One region of the Mangrovibacter phragmitis genome, then DNA from elsewhere that is predicted to be linked to it. Evidence: predicted binding sites of a transcription regulator. Region 1 holds the regulator's gene; each other region holds the start of a gene.
What was found. Region 1 encodes CRP, which controls carbon source genes, mostly activating them, when cyclic AMP is high. Its sites were predicted from a motif close to ATGTGANNNNNNTCACAT; they were not measured.
Positions count from the first base shown of each region.

Region 2: cdd (cytidine deaminase) is a predicted target of CRP. The motif match lies at 2,646-2,663, and genes of this name have one in related genera.
Region 3: drpB (cell division protein DrpB) is a predicted target of CRP. The motif match lies at 2,696-2,713, and genes of this name have one in related genera.
Region 4: serA (phosphoglycerate dehydrogenase) is a predicted target of CRP. The motif match lies at 3,262-3,279, and genes of this name have one in related genera.

Region 1 covers NZ_CP134782.1:3,935,204-3,940,642, reverse strand. Annotated here, with positions in the region: gene ppiA (peptidylprolyl isomerase A) at 1-205, shown strand, start outside; gene pabA (aminodeoxychorismate synthase component 2) at 335-898, shown strand; gene MPHASIOC01_RS19215 (aspartate aminotransferase family protein) at 986-2,209, shown strand; gene pstS (phosphate ABC transporter substrate-binding protein PstS) at 2,338-3,375, opposite strand; gene crp (cAMP-activated global transcriptional regulator CRP) at 3,585-4,217, opposite strand; gene MPHASIOC01_RS19200 (OsmC family protein) at 4,515-4,919, shown strand; gene MPHASIOC01_RS19195 (phosphoribulokinase) at 4,973-5,439, opposite strand, start outside.
Region 2 covers NZ_CP134782.1:2,540,683-2,546,121, forward strand. Annotated here, with positions in the region: gene MPHASIOC01_RS12270 (aldo/keto reductase) at 1-244, opposite strand, end outside; gene MPHASIOC01_RS12275 (LysR family transcriptional regulator) at 397-1,302, shown strand; gene MPHASIOC01_RS12280 (CidA/LrgA family protein) at 1,503-1,904, shown strand; gene MPHASIOC01_RS12285 (CidB/LrgB family autolysis modulator) at 1,901-2,593, shown strand; gene cdd (cytidine deaminase) at 2,724-3,608, shown strand; gene sanA (outer membrane permeability protein SanA) at 3,724-4,470, shown strand; gene mglC (galactose/methyl galactoside ABC transporter permease MglC) at 4,587-5,439, opposite strand, start outside.
Region 3 covers NZ_CP134782.1:1,742,687-1,748,125, forward strand. Annotated here, with positions in the region: gene fdnG (formate dehydrogenase-N subunit alpha) at 1-1,406, opposite strand, end outside; gene MPHASIOC01_RS08310 (phosphohydrolase) at 1,636-2,325, opposite strand; gene drpB (cell division protein DrpB) at 2,390-2,644, opposite strand; gene MPHASIOC01_RS08320 (SgcJ/EcaC family oxidoreductase) at 3,332-3,790, shown strand; tRNA gene MPHASIOC01_RS08325 (tRNA-Ser) at 4,579-4,668, opposite strand; gene mtfA (DgsA anti-repressor MtfA) at 4,764-5,439, shown strand, end outside.
Region 4 covers NZ_CP134782.1:3,463,861-3,469,299, reverse strand. Annotated here, with positions in the region: gene MPHASIOC01_RS16710 (oxidative stress defense protein) at 38-769, shown strand; gene MPHASIOC01_RS16705 (hypothetical protein) at 840-1,292, opposite strand; gene argP (DNA-binding transcriptional regulator ArgP) at 1,443-2,336, opposite strand; gene rpiA (ribose-5-phosphate isomerase RpiA) at 2,535-3,194, shown strand; gene serA (phosphoglycerate dehydrogenase) at 3,476-4,714, shown strand; gene MPHASIOC01_RS16685 (5-formyltetrahydrofolate cyclo-ligase) at 4,935-5,439, opposite strand, start outside.

The DNA of each region.
Region 1 (5,439 bases):
AACCAGCCAGTTCTTTATCAATGTGGCGGACAATGCATTTTTAAACCATGGCCAGCGTGATTACGGATACGCTGTTTTTGGCAAGGTGGTGAAAGGCATGGATGTAGCGGATAAAATCGCTCAGGTACCTACCCATAATGTTGGCCCTTACCAAAATGTTCCCTCTAAGCCTGTTGTGATCCTCTCAGCTAAAGTGCTGCCATAATCTGCTTGTGCGAAGCGGGAAAGTAACACCTGCTTCGCCCCTCCAGCTTTTTCTGCATCATGGCGTTATTTTCCCCGTTCACAAGGGTAAAACCGGTAGAATATGCCCGTTTTTAGAACGGGAGTTGCTATGTTATTGCTGATTGATAACTATGATTCGTTCACCTGGAATTTGTACCAGTATTTTTGTGAGCTGGGCGCGCAGGTGCTGGTAAAACGTAACGATGAAATAACCCTTGATGATATAGACCAGCTCGCGCCACAGAAGCTGGTTATTTCTCCAGGACCATGTACGCCAGATGACGCTGGTATTTCTCTGTCAGCGATACGCCATTATGCAGGCAGGTGCCCGATTTTAGGCGTCTGTCTGGGTCACCAGGCGATTGGCCAGGCATTTGGCGGCAATGTGGTTCGCGCCGCGAAGGTAATGCATGGGAAAACATCTGCGATCCGCCATAATGATCAAGGGGTTTTTCATGGTCTGAATAATCCACTGACTGTTACCCGCTACCACTCCTTATTGCTTGAACGTGAGAGTCTGCCTGAGGTATTTGAAGTGACAGCCTGGACGGAACAACAAGAAATTATGGGGATCCGTCACCGGTTGCTGGATATTGAAGGAGTACAGTTCCATCCGGAAAGTATTCTTAGCGAACAGGGCCATGCGCTTTTGAATAATTTCCTGAATCGTTGATTTTTTATTGCCATTAAGTGATTTTTTATGCATATTTTGTGATTATAATTTCATTACGCATTTCTGCTAAACATAGGTGGATATGAAATGGCAACTGAACAACCCGCAGTAACCCGCTCTACATTTGATGACGTTATCGTTCCAATTTTTGCGCCCGCAAACTTTATCCCGGTAAAAGGTAAAGGGAGCCGAGTGTGGGATCAGCAAGGTAATGAGTACGTTGATTTGGCAGGCGGTATTGCGGTTACAGCGCTGGGGCACTGCCATCCGGCGCTGGTTGAAGCACTGAAAGCGCAGGGTGAAACGTTGTGGCATACCAGCAATGTGTTTACTAATGAGCCAGCATTGAAGCTTGGGCAAAAACTGATAGCCTCAACTTTTGCAGAGCGTGTTTTGTTTATGAATTCGGGCACTGAAGCCAATGAAACCGCCTTTAAGCTGGCTCGTTTCTATGCGTCCACGCGCCACAGCCCTTATAAAACGAAAATAATCGCTTTTCATAATGCTTTTCATGGTCGTTCTTTATTTACTGTCTCTGTAGGGGGGCAGCCTAAATATTCAGATGGCTTTGGGCCGAAACCAGCAGATATTGTTCATGTGCCTTTTAATGATTTACATGCGGTGAAAGCCGTTATGGATGACCACACCTGTGCTGTCGTGGTGGAACCTGTTCAGGGAGAAGGTGGTGTGATGGCGGCCACACCTGAGTTTCTGAAAGGCCTGCGTGAGCTGTGTGACGAATTCCAGGCTTTGCTGGTGTTTGATGAAGTTCAATGTGGTATGGGGCGTACTGGCAAGCTGTTTGCTTACATGCACTATGATGTGACTCCCGATATTTTGACCAGTGCTAAAGCAATTGGCGGTGGGTTCCCAATCAGTGCGATGCTGACAACAAAAGAGATTGCATCGGCTTTCCATGTTGGCTCGCATGGCTCAACCTATGGCGGTAATCCGCTGGCGTGTGCGGTAGCAGGGGCAGCTTTCGATATTATCAACACGCCGGAAGTACTGGATGGCGTTATGGCGAAACGCGAGTTGTTCGTAAAACACCTGCAGCAGATTAATGAACAATATGCTGTTTTCAGTGATATCCGTGGGATGGGGTTACTGATTGGCGCCGAATTAAGTGCAGCATATAAGGGCCGGGCGCGTGATGTACTGAATGCAGCCGCCGCGAATGATTTGATGATCCTTAACGCTGGCCCGGATGTGATTCGTCTGGCCCCGTCTTTGGTTATTGATTATAAAGATATAGAAGATGGTATGGTCCGTTTTGCCGGTGCAATAAAGGCAGTGGTGAAAGGGCTGTAACTGTATTAATACAACTCCTGTCTGTGTTTTTGTAGCGTGTGCAGGGGAAATTAATAATAAATAAAGCCGGATAATCCGGCTTTTTATCGTTGAAACAGCCTGCAAACAAGCTGTTTCACAAGTGAAAATTAATACAGCGCTTTACCTGAGCTGTCTTTCACGTTTGCTTTCCAGGCTGCGCGAATCTGATCGGTAACATTTGCTGGCAGAGGCGCGTAATCAAGGCTGCTGGCAATAGCGTTACCATTTTTGTAGGCCCAGTCAAAGAATTTCAGCACTTCAGCACCTTTCTGTGCGTTTTCTTGTTTTTTGTAGACCAGGATAAACGTGGTAGAAGAGATAGGCCATGCATCTGCACCTTTCTGATAAGTCAGATCCTGGGCAAAGGTTTTGCTCCAGTCTGCTTCTTTGGCACTATTGCTGAAACTTTGTTGGGTCGGCTCAATTGCTTTACCGTCAGCATCGAACAATTTAGTCCAGGTCAGGTTGTTCTGTTTTGCGTAGGCATATTCAACATAACCAATAGAACCCGGCAAACGTTGTACAAATGCAGCCACGCCATCGTTACCTTTGCCACCCAGCCCGGTTGGCCATTTAACAGTGGTGCCTTTGCCTACCTTGCTTGCCCAGTCCGGGCTCACTTTAGACAGGTAGCTGGTGAAGACGAAAGATGTGCCTGAACCATCTGCGCGGCGCACAACATTTATGTTGGTATCCGGCAATTTGGCTTTTGGGTTCAGCTTCGTGATAGCCGGGTCATTCCATTTTTTGATTTTACCCAGGTAAATATCACCCAGTGTTTTACCATCCAGAGTTAATTCACCTGATTTAATACCCGGGATGTTAACGGCCAGAACTACGCCACCGATAACGGTCGGGAACTGGAACAGGCCATTTTTTGCCAGGTCAGCATCGCTCATTGGCGCATCAGATGCACCGAAATCAACGGTTTTTGCAATGATTTGTTTGATACCACCTGAAGAACCGATTCCCTGGTAGTTTACCTGAGAACCTGTTTTCTGCTGGTATTCTGCAGCCCATTTTGCATAAACCGGCGCTGGGAATGTACCACCGGCACCGGTCAGGTTAGTGGCTGCAAATGCAGTTGTGGTGGACAGAGTCAGAGCGGCGATTACAAGACGGGCTGAAGAGCTAAGCATTGCCATAATTTCTCCCGGAAAAGGTTAGATCAAAAATAATTTTTTAATCGCTGTGTTTTCAGTACCTGGGAAGAATAAGGCGAATTTGTGACAGTTTTGTGTCATTCATGAACAATTTTCAGAATTTGTTAGGTAAAGCTGAAGGGATGCCTGGTTGTGCAAACAAAAAGGCACGCTCTAAAGCGTGCCTGTATGCGTGATTAAATACAGTAAAATTAACGAGTACCGTATACCACAATTGTCTTACCATGAGCGGAAATCAGGTTTTGATCTTCCAGCATTTTTAAAATGCGGCCCACAGTTTCACGGGAACAGCCAACAATTTGACCAATCTCCTGGCGGGTGATCTTGATTTGCATGCCATCCGGGTGAGTCATCGCATCAGGTTGTTTTGCCAGGTTAAGCAAAGTCTGTGCAATTCGGCCGGTTACATCGAGGAATGCCAGGTTCCCCACTTTTTCAGAAGTGACCTGTAAACGACGTGCCATCTGGGATGAAAGGCGCATCAGAATGTCCGGGTTTACCTGGATCAACTGGCGAAATTTTTTGTATGAAATCTCGGCAACTTCACAGGCTGTTTTTGCACGAACCCAGGCGCTACGCTCCTGGCCTTCTTCAAACAGCCCCAGCTCGCCAATAAAATCGCCTTGATTAAGATAAGAAAGGATCATCTCCTTGCCTTCTTCATCTTTGATAAGCACGGCCACAGAGCCTTTTACGATGTAATACAGCGTTTCTGCTTTCTCGCCCTGATGGATCAGGGTGCTCTTGGATGGATACTTATGAATGTGGCAATGTGACAAGAACCATTCGAGAGTCGGGTCTGTTTGGGGTTTGCCAAGCACCATGCGCGGTTATCCTCTATTATAAACTTGCTCAAAGACAGGGTAGGGCCCTGTTGGCGTTACAACATTAAATCGCCCCATTCCTGAAGCGAGCCATAAGTCGTTTGGTCTGTAATCGCTTTTTCCTCTGTAACAGGTATGACGTCACTGTCAGCCTGTTACATCTTGTTTGTTTTAGCACAGGTTTCCTGTAGTGTCTTCTATTGTCTCGTTTCAGCATGACCTGTGTCGCCTTCCATTGCCTGTTTTGTTAATGCCGCGTAATCTGTTGCGATGACACTTTAGTTGGGAGTAATAAGAATGCAGGCGCGAGTTAAATGGGTTGAAGGTTTAACATTTTTGGGTGAATCCGCCTCAGGTCACCAGGTGCTGATGGATGGTAACTCCGGTGATAAAGCGCCAAGTCCAATGGAAATGGTGCTAATGGCAGCAGGTGGATGCAGTGCCATTGATGTGGTCTCTATTTTACAAAAAGGTCGTCACAATGTGACTGATTGTGAAGTCAAACTGACTTCTGAACGCCGGGAAGAAGCACCGCGTTTGTTTACCTCTATTAATCTGCACTTCATCGTTACAGGGAAAGATCTGAAAGATAATGCCGTGGCTCGTGCGGTAGATTTATCTGCAGAAAAATATTGTTCTGTTGCGTTAATGCTTGGCAAAGCTGCCACTATCACGCACTCATGGGAAGTCGTTGAAGGTTAAGTTTTCATGACGGGTGCTGCGCCATGCAGCACCCTGCCTGTTGGTACCCCATATCAGCCTCCCGCGACTTTTTTCCCTTCCGCCAGGCGTTTAACCAGTGGCGTCATGATTAACTCCATCGCCAGTCCCATCTTCCCACCAGGGACAACTAATGTATTGATATGTGAAATAAATGACCCTTGCAGCATTGCCAAAAGCCATGGGAAATCGATATCTTCCAGCCCACGAAAATGAATGACTACAAAACTTTCATCCAGTGAAGGAATGGCTTTTGCGGCAAAAGGGTTGGACGTATCCACTGTAGGGACGCGCTGGAAGTTAAGATGAGTACGTGAGAACTGAGGTGTAATGTAATTGATATAATCTTCCATTGAACGCACAACGGAATCCATCACAGCTTCCCGGGAATGGCCGCGCTCACTGGTATCTCTTACCAGTTTTTGTATCCACTCAAGGTTGACGATAGGCACCACGCCGACCAGAAGATCAACATGTTGAGCAACATCATGAGTCTGGGTAA
Region 2 (5,439 bases), 1.4 Mb from region 1:
CCCCAAGATCGTTCAATGACTGACCAATCAGCCGCTCTGACTCACCATAAGAGTAAATATCAGCTGTATCGATAAAATTGATACCCGCAACCAACGCCTGTTCAATCAGTCTGCTTGCGTCCTTTTGCCCAATAGTTCCAATTCCCGCCCATATACCAGCATCAGCATTTCCCCCCAATGTCATGGTGCCCAGACACAGTTCAGAGACAAATATCCCCGTTCGCCCCAGTTGCTTATATTTCATTGTGCCTCCCGGTTAACCATCCCGATAATCCCAGTGACAGGCATGCCTCCACGGTGTTACCTGTACTGAGAACTTGAAGCACAAGTCTATTGAGTTAAAATAAATGTATAAACGATTGAAATTTAAACTAACTGTTTCCAAAAAGGGGAACAATGAAAAATCTGAACGCGCTGCTTTTGTTTACTAAAGTGGTGGAAATGGCGAGTTTCACCCGCGCAGCTGAAAGCACTGGAACACAGAAAGGGCGGGTTTCTGCGGTCATTCGTGAACTGGAACAAAGCGTGGGTGTTGCACTGTTGCACCGGACCACCCGCAGTGTGCAGTTGACAGAAGATGGACGGCTATTTTATTCCCGTGCACTGGACTTATTGGCTGAGGCAGAAGAATTACAGAACATGTTTGCCTCAAACGGCGCACCTGTACGCGGTAAATTACGTATTGATATGCCAACGGAACTGGCGAAAAGTATTGTAATACCGGCTTTACCGGAATTTCTGTCGGCGCACCCGGCAGTCGAACTCGAGCTATCCAGCACTGATCGCAGTGTCAACCTTGTTCAGGAAGGCTTTGATTGCGTTATCCGTCTTGGCCCCATAATGGATGAAACGCTGGTTGCCCGAAAACTGGGACAACTACGCATGATCAATGCTGCAAGTCCATCCTACCTGAAACGTTTTGGTACCCCGCACACACTGAAGGACCTGGTTGAACAAGGTCATCAAATAGTCCACTACACACGCTCACTGGGCTCCAAACCAACTGGCTGGGAATACCCGAATGGTGAAGGTTATGCCTTGCTTGCGCTACCAGGAGCTGTTCAAGTCAATAGTGTACAAACTTATCATGAAGCAGGGCTGGCAGGGATTGGACTGATTCAGGCAGGGTATTCAGCATTGGCTCCTTATATTGAATGTGGGGCATTAGTGGAAATACTTCCGGACAAGCCTCCTGAACCCCTCACCGCTTTCGTTGTTGTGGCGCACAGGCGCAACCTTTCTCCGCGCGTGCGAACTTTCATTCGCTGGCTTGAAAGTATCCTGGCACCCTACTTTACTTAATCCGCCTGACTGTGAGAGGCAGTACGCGCACCGGGTTTACAACCCGTTACCACACTGGATTGCATTAATCGCCTATGGTATCAACCGGTATCAGCCATACTAAAAAGGCATTGTTGCTATAACGGGAATTCATGGTGTGATCCATAGCACAAAAGCTTTTTTAATTGTATGATGAATGCATTCATTCAGGGGTTACTTAAATGCGCCATACATTGCTTATCATCTGGCAATATTGCCGGGCTTTCTTCTTTATTTATGCCTGCCTGTATGCCGGGCAGTTTATTGCCACACTGCTTCCTATTACAATTCCAGGCTCGATTATTGGCATGCTGTTGCTGTTCCTGCTGCTCTCATTACAAATCCTGCCTGCCCAGTGGGTAAAGCCTGGCTGCCACTTATTCATTCGTTACATGGCATTGCTGTTCGTACCCATTGGGGTGGGTGTCATGCAGTATTTCGACTTGCTGCGTACCCAGTTCGGCCCCATCGTGGTGTCATGTACTATCAGCACAATCGTTGTTCTGGTCGTTGTCAGTTGGACCTCTCACCTGGTTCACGGAGAACGTAAAGTTGTTGGCCAGAAAGAGGTTAAAGAGAAATGAGTGATATTTGGTGGTCATTGCCACTAACTCTGGTGGTTTTCTTTGCAGCACGCAAGCTTGGCACTGTGGTTAAAACGCCACTGCTGAACCCTCTGCTGGTTTCCATGGTGGTGATTATTCCGTTTCTTCTGCTCACGGGAATCAAATACCAGCACTATTTTCAGGGCAGCAAAATGCTGAACGACTGGCTGCAACCGGCTGTCGTAGCGCTGGCATTTCCACTATACGAGCAGCTTCACCAAATTCGCGCCCGCTGGAAATCCATTATTTCTATCTGCTTTATTGGCAGCATGGTGGCAATGATAACCGGCACCAGCATTGCACTATTAATGGGTGCCACGCCGCAAATCGCAGCCTCTATATTGCCTAAATCTGTCACCACCCCTATTGCGATGGCAGTTGGCGGAAGTATTGGCGGGCTGCCGGCAATCAGCGCGGTGTGTGTTATCTATGTCGGTATTTTAGGTGCAGTTTTTGGTCACACCCTGTTGAATGCCATGCACATTACCACCAAAGCTTCCCGTGGGCTCTCCATGGGAACAGCTTCCCATGCGTTAGGCACAGCACGCTGCGCCGAACTGGATTTTCAGGAAGGCGCATTCAGCTCACTGGCACTGGTTATCTGCGGGATTATCACCTCGTTGGTTGCTCCGTTTCTCTTTCCGGTTATTCTGGCGGTTTTAAGGTAAATTTGCGCACAATCTCGAAAATACGCAACACCATTAGCAAGTTGCATTAATAATTAGAGTTAGATCACATATTCAGATTAGTGAGAACCGTACACTACGGTTCCATTAACCTGATACAAGGCATCATGTTATGCATCCCCGTTTTGTTTCAGCCTTTGAAGCTCTGCCTGTAACTCTTCGTGCTTCCCTGCAATCTATTTTGGACGATAGCGCCTTTCCAGCCATGTTGACTCCGGAGCAAACACAGCACCTGCAACAACAAACCGGTATGGATAAGAACGCCCTGGCCTTTGCATTGTTGCCTTTAGCAGCAGCCTGCGCCTGGACAGGTATTTCGCATTTCAATGTAGGTGCGATCGTTCAGGGTGCCAGTGGAGCACTGTGGTTTGGGGCAAATATGGAGTTTCCTGGCAGTTGCATGCAACAAACCATTCATGCTGAACAAAGCGCCATAAGCCATGCCTGGATGGGTGGTGAGCAGACCTTAACCGGGATAACCGTCAACTATACACCTTGTGGGCACTGCCGCCAGTTTATGAATGAACTCAATAGTGGGTTGTCGCTGGAAATTCATTTACCAGAACGAGCACCAGCAAAACTGGGTCATTACTTGCCGGATGCCTTTGGGCCGAAAGATCTCGCTATCACTACGCTTCTGCTGGATAACGAGAACCATGGGTTCCCGGTTAAAGGACCGGCACTGGAACAAGCTGCCATCTGTGCGGCCAATCGCAGCCATTGCCCTTATAGTCAGTCTCCTGGCGGGGTAGCATTGCAAACCCATGACGGCAATATCTTCGCCGGAAGCTATGCCGAGAACGCAGCATTTAACCCCTCTCTACCTCCATTGCAGGTCGCCCTGAACCTGTTACGCTTGCGTGGCTACGGAGCTGAAGATATCGCTTGCGCAGCAATAGCGGAGCGTACCAATGGGCAGATAAGCCACCATGACAGTACTGTCTCACTGCTGAATACTCTGGGCTGCCAGAAGATAACCAGCGTAACATTAGCCTGATAATGCGAGCAACCCGTGCTTAAAATAACTGCAATCAGGCGGCGACAGCTTGCTCTTCACGGGGTGGTCAAGTAGCCTTGAAAGCACTTTAATCGCAAGCCGAGCGTTACTAATTATGTTTAAGCGTCTGTTATACAGTCTGTTAGTCCTGACAGGGTTAATGCTGATAACGGCGCTTGCCCTCGATCGCTGGATAAGCTGGCAGACAGCTCCCTACGTATATGATGAAATCCAGGACCTGCCTTACCGCCAGGTGGGGGTGGTGCTGGGTACGGCCAAGTATTACCGTACCGGCGTTATTAACCAGTATTACCGCTACCGTATTCAGGGTGCACTCAATGCTTACAACAGTGGTAAAGTAAACTACCTGTTGTTAAGTGGCGACAACGCATTAACCAGCTATAACGAACCGATGACCATGCGCAAAGACTTAATTGCCGCAGGGGTGGATCCGGCGGATATCGTGCTGGATTACGCAGGGTTTCGGACACTGGATTCCATAGTGCGTACCCGCAAAGTATTTGATACCAACGATTTTATTATTATCACCCAGCGTTTTCACTGCGAGCGCGCATTGTTTATTGCGCTGCATATGGGAATTCAGGCACAGTGCTATGCGGTTCCTTCTCCGAAAAATATGTGGTCGGTTCGCTTCAGGGAGTTCGGTGCCCGGCTGGGCGCACTGGCCGATTTGTTTATTTTTAAACGTGAACCGCATTTCCTGGGGCCATTAGTGCCCATTCCTGCGGCACATGTTGTTTCCGATGACAATCAGGGCTACCCTGCGGTGACGCCCGAGCAATTGCTTGAACTGCAAAAGAAAACCAGTGGGCCAGAAAAGAAAGCGGCTGACACACCGTAGAGTAAGGCAGCTTCACTGACCTGTTCAGGTTTTTCCTCCCCTAACCCGTCCACCAGCAACCAGGCAAAAAAAACCGCACCGGTGTATCCGGCACGGTTTTAGTCTGCAGAAACAACTTATTTTTTGCGGGTGTATTTCAGTGAATCCAGCGCCACAGCAAAGATAATGATGCTGCCTTTAATAATGTACTGCCAGTATGGGTTGATACCGATATAGGTCAGACCGTAGTTAATCACAGTAAAGATGATTACCCCGGTTACCACACCAATCACGGTTCCAACACCGCCACTGAACGAGACCCCTCCCACCACACAAGCCGCGATGGCGTCCAGTTCGTACATAAAGCCCAGGTTGTTGGTTGCCGAACCAATACGCCCGGCTTCCAGCATCCCACCAAAGGCGTAAAACACACCAGATAAGGCGTAGATCATCAACAGGTTCAGGCCAACATTCACCCCGGATACTTTCGCCGCTTCAGGGTTGCCGCCGATGGCAAAAATGTTTTTACCAAAGCGTGTTTTGTTCCACAGGATCCAGACAAAAATACTGGCTATCACCGCGTAGAAGGTAATGTACGACAACCGGAACGAGCCCATTTGTACAAACCCCTGCGTGAAGGTGGAGAATTTTTGTGCAAACCCAGAAATAGGTGATGCACCGACAAAATCGTAATACAGGGAGTTGATCCCGTAGACGATAATCATCGTACCCAGAGTGGTGATAAACGGGGTCACATTAAGGTAAGCAATGATAATCCCGTTCACCAGGCCAATCACCGCACCTATGACACACACAATCAGGATAACCATTGGAATAGACATGGTTTCCATGTGTGGGAAAACCTTGTTGACGTTCCCCATGGACTGAAGCAATGTGGCCGCAATCACTGCCGCCAGACCAACCTGACGCCCGGCTGACAAGTCAGTTCCCTGGGTGACAATCAACCCTGCCACACCCAGTGCAATGATA
Region 3 (5,439 bases), 2.2 Mb from region 1:
TTCAGGTAACCAGGCAGGCTTTGGGAAAGCAGCCCCAGGTCAGTAAAGCCCTGTACATTGGAATGACCGCGCAACGCATTGATGCCGCCGCCAGGCATACCGATATTCCCCAGCAACAACTGGATCATTGCCGCAGCACGGATAATCTGTGCACCATTAGTATGATGGGTCCAGCCCAGTGCATAAAGAATGGTTGCCGTTCGGTTTGGTACAGCGGTGGTGGCCAGTTGTTCACAAACATGCAGGAAATCTGCCTGTGAGGTACCGCATATGTTTTCGACCATTTCTGGTGTGTAACGTGCGACATGCTGTTTGAGCAGATTAATTACACAGCGCGGATTTTGCAGAGAGTCATCACGTTGCGCCATACCGTTGGCATCAAGCGCGTAGGCCCAACTGGTTTTATCATACTTGTGATGTTTTTCGTCGTAACCACTGAACAGCCCGTCGTTAAACGAGTAGTCGTCACGAACCAGCAATGCCGCATTGGTAAAGGCTTTCACATAGTCATGATGAATAGCGTCATGACTGAGCAGATAGTTAATCACCCCAAGCAAGAACGCCGCATCCGAACCTGCGCGAATTGGCGCGTAGCGGTCGGCAACAGACGCACTACGGTTAAAGCGTGGGTCCACCACCAGCAAGGTGGCTTTATTATGATTCTTCGCCTCGACAACCCATTTGAAACCAACCGGATGCGCTTCTGCCGGGTTACCCCCCATCACTAATACCACATTGGCGTTTTTGATATCGTTCCAGTTATTGGTCATGGCTCCACGACCAAAGCTGGGTGCTAATGCCGCTACAGTGGGCCCATGGCACAAACGTGCCTGGTTTTCCACGGCCAGCATACCCAGAGCCCGTGAGAACTTTTGGTCCAGAACCCCGGTTTCATTACTGGCGGCTGAAGAACAAAACATGGCGGTGGTGAGCCAGCGGTTAACTGTCACACCTGCACTGTTTGTTACCTGGAAATTTGCATCGCGGTCCGCCTTCATCAGGCGTGCAATGCGATCGATTGCGTCTTCCCAACTAATACGTTGCCAGGTGTTGCTGCCTGGTGCGCGGTATTCCGGGTATTTGAGCCGTTGTTCACTATGAATATAATCCACCACCCCGGCACCTTTCGGGCACAGCGAGCCGCGGCTAACCGGGTGGTCAGGGTCACCCTCAACATGGAATATTGAGGAGGTGGCATTTTTCGCACCATCACCCAGACTGTAAATCAGCATGCCACAACCTACTGAACAGTAGGTGCAGTTGTTGCGGGTTTCTTTGGCACGAATCAATTTATATTCACGGGTGCTGGCATGTGCAGTAATGGGTGTAAACCCCAGTGCAGCAAGAGTGGTGCCAGCCATTCCCCCGGCACAGACTTTAAAAAATCCCCTGCGATTGACTTGCATCCTTTTACCCACATTATTTTTATTGATTAACGTGGGGATACAGTATCAGCCAGTAGAAAATGTAAATTGATTGTAATCAAATTACGTAAAAAAATTTTCTACTGTTACCGAACCTGATGAAATATTAATCAATGCATTATGCCCTTAACATAAATTACGCTATGAGGATCAGGAAACGGAGGTCAGGCGTTCTGCCAGGAACAGCCTGACCGTTATATTACGCAGAAAACTAACAGGCAAACTGCTGGCGAATGTGCTCATCAACGCCGAGCAGTTCCCCATTCAGTTCAGCACATAATTTTGCCATGTAATCAACCAGGAAGTTTGCATTATGACGTGCCAGGCTGCGCCCGGTTTCTGTTTGCATTTTTGCCGGAAGGGCGAGAAGTTTTTTGCGGAAATGGTCCAGTGCAAAACGGGTATCATCCAGTTCGCGGGTTTCAGCCATTGGGTCTTCTGCATCGAATAAAGGCCGCCCCAGCGCACCAGATACATAGAAAACCCGGGCCAGCCCAATAGCCCCCAGGGATTCAAGCCGGTCTGCATCCTGCACAATTTTTGCTTCTGTTGTTTCAGGCACAATCCCGGCACTGAAACTGTGCGCGGCTATCGCATGAGCGACGGCATCATAACTCTCCGCCGGAAAGGCCGGAAAATGGGTCGCCAGAATGTGCCGGGTTTTATCGGCAGCCATTCTGGAAGCAAGATGGCGTTCCGGGTGATTTTTAGGCAAATTAACCACATCATGAAAATAACATGCGGTTAACACAACCAGTGCGTCCCCGCCGTGGTGGCGCAACATCTTTTGTGCCGTAAACCAGACCCGGCGGAAATGCGATAAATCATGAGCGGCATCATCCTGAGGCCCATGCTGCGACAACCATTGTTCAAACTGTAACTGCCAGTCTTGTAATAACATTTACGCTCCAGAGTTGCACATGTGGCTATACGTTGCCAGCCAATGATGACACTAAAGTGACATTCTAGCGGTGACTGACAGGCCGGGTATACCAAACAACAGCCCCCAGTATCAGGGCAATAGCACCCAATACCATTCCCCCAGCCAGGGCGTCCAGTAATTTGTCGGAAAATGTACCATGAACATTACCAGGAACAGGTTGCACAGCACTGACTACCCAGAAATAACGCAAAATAGCCCACAGGGCATAAAGGCAAAAAATCCAGAAAGCAAATAACGCCAGTTTGCCGCCCAGGTCGCGGCGCGGTTTATCATCCATAACAGTATGTTTCTCATGCAAAATTATCAGTCAGCAGCCGGTTGCCGCTCAATGTGATTTATATCACATTTTATGTTCAGTGAAGCCGGTTTCTTCCCTTCTGGTAAAGAAACCGGATTTTTCTGTGCTTCCGTTTTTCCATTCCTCCTGCGTTAAACCATAAAATGTCGAAATATTACAGACAGCATCCATTTTTTATTCATCATTTGAGTTCCAGGCATGATTTCATGCTGCAACCACTTCATTAAACGGAATAAATATTATTTTTGCATTTTGTGCTTTACAGATACTGTTCACATAAACATTTTCATGGAATAATCAATTCGTTATTGCCTTTTTATTCCACTGTATATTCCTGACGATTCAACTCCGCTTCAGGTCTACTGGCTCAGCAGGTGGCTCGATTACCACAGGGTGAGTATTACCTGGGCAAGTTGTATCCGTCAGGTGATTGTGATTACGCCAGCTGGCGGGCCTGCGCATATACTGGCAGGCTGATTGTTTGTTTATTTTTTATAATGTTTTCGTTTAGTGCCCCACACCAAATTTACCTGCTGCAAACAGCCTGCAAAAAATCCTGACAATAAAAAATACAGTTACGCAAATTTAAACATGCGTAAAAACAGTATATTCCCTGACCAATATTCTTTAATCTCCTGCATGCTTATTATATGGAGAGCAAAATAAATGATTTTACGCACTGGAATTGCTTTGTTTGGTGTAGTTGCTTCAATGACTGGTATTGCAGCAGAAAAAGTCGCATGCACTGATACCGATATCCCGCAGATAGAAGCGCGTTTTACTGCCTGGAATAACGCATTACAAACCGGTGATGCCCAACAAGTTGCGGCATTGTATACTGACGATGCCGTCTTGTTGCCAACGGTCTCCAACCAGGTACGCCTCACTAATGATCAGCGAATAGATTATTTTGAACATTTTTTGGAAAAAAAACCGGTTGGGGAAATCAACCAACGTACTGTACGCCTCGGTTGTAATACGGCAATAGACAGCGGTATTTATACTTTTACCTTTAGTGATAACACGAAAATTCAGGCACGGTATACATTCACCTACGACTACGTTGATAACCAGTGGTTGATTTCCTCTCACCACTCATCCGCCATGCCCGAAGGGCAGTCCTGAGCAATGTTGCCTGGTCTGGCATAATTCGGTTTCCCACCAGGTAAGGCGTTACGGGCACACATTTGTGCCCGTTATTATTCAATAGCGTTAATAGTTGGCTGGCAGAGTAATACCCGGGTTGGTTGAGGTGCACTGCAATACACAATGCCATACCGGCGAAACGCATAAGTTTATATAATGCGGCTTAACAAAATACCTTTCCGTGCTCTCATTTCGGTAAAATGAACAGAACAGATCCTCTGCGATAATATCGGGAGTACCGGCTCTTTCATTCCTGCCTTCCCTGCATAACAGTTTACTTAAAAAGCAACTTTATCCTGAAACTGTGCTGTTTCTATTCCTCTCAGTAAATATTTGTTACCTGAATTTCCCTGCAAAGTGATAAAAACGGATTATCATCTGTTACTTCGTTGCACAGCACCAGCCAGGTGATGTCCATTTTCTGAGCGTTGCCTCCCGGGCGGCAAAGTACACACCAGCAATAGCGTGAGGTGTGAAGTAGATCAAAGGCCAGACAATCGCCCTTACACAGCGATTGATATTTGCCACAAATCAGGGGATAACGACCCGTGGCTCTGGGCTGCGTCAGTGAGATGAGGCAAAAGAACAGCAACAACGACACACAATGGGCAATATAGGGAATGTGACCGTAAATCCAGTCTGGCAGGTATTGAATGAGAATAGCAGGCTTTACTTATGCACCGGTAAATTACGGTTTCGCATTTTCTCAACAGATTATCTTAGCGGGACTTTTTTCACTGAATAATGCAGAGTAACTGTTTGAATACTGGCGGAGAGAGAGGGATTTGAACCCTCGGAGGGGTTACCCCCTCAACGGTTTTCGAGACCGTCCCGTTCAGCCGCTCCGGCACCTCTCCGCGTCAATGGTTGCCATGATGCACCGGTTTTTGGCATTTTAACAGTCCCCGCTCTCCGCTTTACGTTTAACTGACGAGATTGCGAGCAAATAACGATGATTAAATGGCCATGGCAAGAAAGCGATACATCACAGGTACTTTCTCCCTTGTGGGAAAACGCACTGGCAATCCCGGTACTTGCCCCGTTGAATCCAGAAGAACAACAAAAACTGGTGCGCCTTGCCAGCCGCTTTTTGCAGCATAAACGCCTGGTGCCTTTACAGGGGCTTGAATTAAGTGAAGAAAACAGCGCCCGTATCGCCCTACTGTTCTGCCTGCCAGTACTGGAGCTGGGGTTTGAATGGCTTGATGGTTTTCATGAGGTACTCATTTACCCCGATCCTTTCGTTGTCGATGATGAATGGATTGATGACTTTGGTCTGGTTCACCACCAGCATATAGTGCAGTCTGGCCAGAGCTGGCAACAGGGGCCGGTGGTTCTCAACTGGCTCGATGTTCAGGATTCTTTTGATGCATCTGGCTTCAACCTTATTTTTCATGAAGTGGCACACAAACTGGATGGCAGAAACAATGGGGTAACCAACGGTGTGCCGATGATAGCGTTACGTGATGTTGTCGGTTGGGAACATGATTTGAATGCCGCCATGGCAACCATCCAGGAAGAAATTGATTTGGTGGGTGAAAGTGCTGCCAGTATTGATGCATGGGCTGCCGCCGACCCTGCTGAATGTTTTGCTGTTTTAACAGAGTATTTTTTCAGTGCACCAGACC
Region 4 (5,439 bases), 470 kb from region 1:
CTTCCTGTCAGGTTAAAAATTGCATGGAGGATAAGAAATGAAGTTTAACGTGTTGTTACTGGCAAGTGTTTTAGGATTGACCTCTTTTTCTGGTGTCGCGAATGAGTTACCGAACGGACCTCATATTGTCACATCAGGGAGTGCCAGTGTAGACGCAGTGCCAGATATCGCGACGTTATCTATCGAGGTGAGCGTTACGGCGAAGGATGCAGCCAGCGCGAAAAAACAGGCCGATGAGCGTGTTGCGCGTTACTTTTCTTTCCTGCAGGAAAAGGGTGTCGATAAAAAAGATATTGATGCGGCAAATTTACGTACTCAGCCTGAATACGAATATCTGAAAGAAGGCAAGCGCGAACTTAAAGGCTATCGTGCTGTGCGCAACGTTGTTGTTACAGTGCGCAAACTGGATGGCCTTAGCGGGTTGCTTGATGGCGCACTTAAGGCCGGGTTGAATGAAATTCGTTCCGTTTCCCTGGGAGTCTCCAGCCCGGATGCCTATAAAGAACAGGCTCGTAAGGCTGCAATCAATGACGCCATTGCACAGGCAAATTCACTTGCGCAAGGTTTCCACGCTAAATTGGGCCCGGTATACAGTGTGCGTTACCACGTAGCCAATTATCAGCCGTCGCCTGTGATGCGTATGATGAAAGCAGACGCAGCCCCTGTTTCTGCTGAAGATACCTACGACCAGCAAACGATTCAGTTTAATGATCAGGTAGATGTGGTATTCGAAATGAGCCCACAGACCGCCTCTGCTCCGGCGCAATGATAACTGTTTACGGCCAACACAAGTAAAAAAGGCTTCCACCTGGAAGCCTTTTTCATGAGCAAATGCTGGATCAGTACCAAATGGGCTGGCGGCGGGGGAATAAATTCACCGCGCTTGTGATAATCAGCGCGATGACAGCAGCAGCCACAACATAACCATATACCGAGAAATCACTTAACGGAACATGGCTTAACCGGTTGGTATTAAGTGGTTCGAAAAAGGTACTTTTCACTTGCAGCAAGGCCATCAGTACCAGCAGGTTACTGACTGCCAGCCCTAAGGTACAAACCAGGGCCTTCAGTAATGACGACATCGCAAAAACGCGCTGCAGAATCACTGTACCCAGGGTTCCGGAAATTGCGAAAACAAGGGTATGCCACATCTGGCACTCAGCCGTTGCTGCCGCGCTGGAAATAAACAGTGTCTTGCCGTGAAAGTACATCACCGCGGCCGGAAGATAAAGGCTGTAACCCAATATCCCAAACAGCCCGAGAGAAAAAATCGTGATAAATAACGTTTTCATGCCAGTCTGCAATACCCGCCTGTGCGAATTAACCGCCGCATTGTCTAACATTCCCGTGCCGACGGATAATAACCAGTTTTATCTGTTTGTTATTAAATATTACAGAGAACGCTCACCAGGGTTCGGGAAATAAACAGGCAAAAAAGACCGTTATTCCTGGCGTAATACTTTGTGCCCAAACGCCAGCAGTGCATCAGTCACTTTACGCATCATACGGCTTTCAGGAGCAAACCTGTGCCAGTAAAGCATACGGCGTTGAAACAGCCCTGGTGTTAAATCGATAAGCTCACCGCTGTTTAACTCTTTTTCAATTTGCAGATGCGGAATCATACAGCAGGTTGTTCCCTGACGTGCGAGCTGAACAAATGCTTCTGATGAGTTCACGATATGGCAGGGCACACTGCCCGGGGAAAGATCAAAGTTCTGTTGCAAAAACGCCTGATGCATATCATCAAGGTGGTCAAATGCCACGGCGGGAGCCTTCAGCAAAGATGTACGGTTAACACCATTGGGAAAATAACGTGCTGCAAAAGCTTTGGAACCGACAAACAGGTAATCCAGCGCCCCGAGTTTGTCGACCAGGCAACTGGGCAGTGCCTGAGATTGTATACTCACGGCACCAACCACTTCACCGCGGCGTAAACGCTCCTGAGTACGGGTTTCGTCTTCAACTTGCAGGTTGAGGCGAATCGGGGAATCAGCCAGTACCGGGGCTAGCGCCGGAAGCAACCAGGTTGCCAGACTGTCGGCGTTCACCGCCAGTGACAAGAGCAGTGGTGTTGACCCTGTTTGTTCATCGCCAAGCCATTCTTCTTCAAGTAATTCTACCTGGCGCAGCAATGCCAGAAGTTTCTGCCCTTGCTCTGTAGGCCGGGGAGGAACTGTTCTTACCAACAGGGGCTGACCGAACAAATTTTCCAACTGTTTGATTCGTTGAGACACCGCAGACTGGGTGATACAAAGCTTTTGTGCTGCACGCTCAAACCCGCGTTCGCGGATAACTGCGTCCAGCGCCTGTAGTGTTTTGTAGTCCGGGCGTTTCATTATTTCGGTGTGCTCCTGTTTTTTTGGCTTCTGGCACTATGACATAAAACCAGACATGATCCAGCGAAAATCCTTACATATGGCATGCAAGTTGCCTTTCATTCGGCGTATTTTGGCCTTAAACACGGTATTTTTACTGGCTCTGTTCTATAATACGCCCCCGGTTTTTTCATCTTTTCTATCACAGGCAAAAACACCATGACGCAGGATGAACTGAAAAAAGCAGTGGGATGGGCCGCTTTACAGTACGTGCAACCCGGAACTATCGTTGGTGTCGGCACGGGGTCTACCGCCGCACATTTTATTGATGCACTGGGCACTGTTAAGCATCAAATTGAGGGCGCAGTATCCAGTTCCGATGCTTCGACCGCCAAACTCAAAGCGCTGGGTATTACCGTGTTTGATCTTAACAATGTTGACGCGCTTGGTATTTATGTTGATGGCGCAGATGAGATTAACGGGCAGATGCAAATGATCAAAGGTGGTGGTGCTGCCTTAACCCGGGAAAAAATCATTGCTTCTGTAGCAGATAAATTTATCTGTATTGCTGATGCATCCAAACAGGTTGATATTTTGGGTAATTTCCCGCTGCCAGTTGAAGTTATTCCTATGGCCCGCAGCTGCGTTGCGCGCAGCCTGGTCAAGTTAGGTGGGCGCCCGGAGTATCGCCAGGGGGTTCTGACCGATAACGGTAACGTAATTCTGGATGTTTACGGTTTATCCATCATTGATCCGGTTGCCACAGAAAATGCCATTAATGCGATTCCCGGTGTGGTGACTGTTGGGTTGTTTGCCAACCGTGGCGCGGATATTGCGCTTATTGGTACAGCTGATGGTGTGAAAACTATTGTGAAATGATCTGGCTGGGGGGCTTTTCTGCCCTCCAGAAGCTGTCGTTTTGAAAAAATTTAAGAAATTTTAAATTTAGTGATAATGTTCACATTTAATTCCTGTTGTGGTTTTTATTCCTGCTTTTTTTGATTTTTTTGGCGTGAATCCCCGGCTTTCCTTCTTACTTGCATTTTGTTCAGCATAAGTGACAAAACATCGTTATTGCCGGGGGCGTAATTTTTGATATGTTGACAGAAGGCTGGCTTATTTCATGCAGCGTATTCTTTCAGATAACACAGGGTCGGGAAATGGCAAAAGTATCACTGGAGAAAGACAAGATTAAGTTCCTGCTGGTTGAAGGTGTGCATCAAAAAGCAATCGATAACCTTCGTGCTGCAGGCTACAACAACATTGAATATCATAAAGGCGCACTGGACACTGAATCACTCAAAGAGTCCATCCGTGATGCTCATTTTATTGGTTTACGATCCCGTACCCATCTGACTGAAGACGTTTTTGCCGCGGCTGAAAAATTGGTTGCGGTAGGGTGTTTCTGTATCGGTACAAATCAGGTTGACCTGGATGCAGCAGGTAAACGTGGTATCCCGGTATTTAATGCGCCGTTCTCAAATACCCGTTCTGTTGCTGAACTGGTTATTGGTGAGCTGCTGTTGCTGCTGCGCGGCGTACCGGCCGCGAACGCCAAAGCACACCGCGGTGTCTGGCATAAACAGGCAGTGGGTAGCTTTGAAGCACGCGGTAAAAAACTGGGTATTATTGGTTACGGTCATATTGGTACTCAGTTAGGGATTCTGGCCGAATCTCTGGGTATGCACGTTTATTTCTATGATATTGAAAGCAAACTGCCGTTGGGCAATGCCACCCAGGTTCAGCATTTATCAGATTTACTGAATATGAGTGACGTGGTCAGCCTGCATGTGCCGGAAAATGCATCCACCAAAAACATGATGGGTTCAGAACAGATAGCCATGATGAAGCCAGGCTCACTGTTAATTAATGCCTCCCGCGGTACTGTGGTTGACATCGACGCACTGTGCGACGCACTGGCAAGCCAGCACCTGGCCGGGGCAGCCATTGATGTCTACCCAACAGAACCGGCAACAAACAGTGACCCATTCACTTCGCCGTTGTGCGAGTTTGATAACGTGCTGCTGACTCCGCATATTGGTGGTTCAACCCAGGAAGCGCAGGAAAATATTGGTATCGAAGTGGCCGGTAAGCTGGTGAAATATTCTGATAACGGTTCAACACTTTCTGCAGTGAATTTCCCGGAAGTGTCTTTGCCTCAGCATACCAGCAGCACCAGCCGTTTGCTGCATATCCACGAGAACCGCCCCGGCATTCTGACCGCAATCAACCATATTTTTGCCGATCAGGGGATCAATATTGCAGCGCAGTACCTGCAAACTTCTCCGCATATTGGTTATGTGGTTATTGATATCAATGCGGCAGAAGATGTCGCTGATGCAGCACTGCAGAGCATGAAAGCTATTCCGGGGACAGTACGTGCCCGCCTGCTGTACTAATTAATACATTGCTGCATTGAGCCTTCCTTTGGGAAGGCTGAGGCCGATGACAAACCTCATGTCTGTACAGAACCAGAGGGTGTCACCCAATAAAAATAAGGAAAATCAATTTATTGGTTTTCGGCTGTTAACTAAAAAGAAGGAAAAACCACGTTTTTTCCTTCTTTTTCATCAATCGGAGCCTTCCTTTGGGAAGGCTTTTTTATGCGCCGGCAGTGAGTTACCAGGCCCAGAGTTTTGACGGCGTCACAATAGTGGGTAAGGGAATATCCCATCGCTCGGTGGGGAGTGCCTCCACATGCTGGCAGTCATGCGCGTAGCCTACCGGGATAAAACCATGTTCACGCCAGTTTTGTAGTGTCCGGTCATAAAACCCTCCACCCATACCCAGCCGTTGGCCAGTGCTGTCGAACGCAACCAGAGGGGTTACCAGAATATCGAGATGCTGCAAGGGCAGAATCTGGCGCACATCAAGGCGCGGCTCGGGAATTTTCAGGCGGTTGACTACCAGCTCAGTATCCGGCTCATAACGCACCATAATAAGCCCACCGGTGCTGAACGGGTGCAGAACCGGAAGGTAAACCGAGCGGTTCATTGCCCACAGGCGTTCAATCAGTGGGCGAGTGTCGAGTTCGCCGTCTACAGAGAGGAATAACCCAATATGCTGTGCGCTTGCTGCGGGGGACCAGCTCAGAAAACGTTTGGCCGCTTCATGAGCGGAAGAT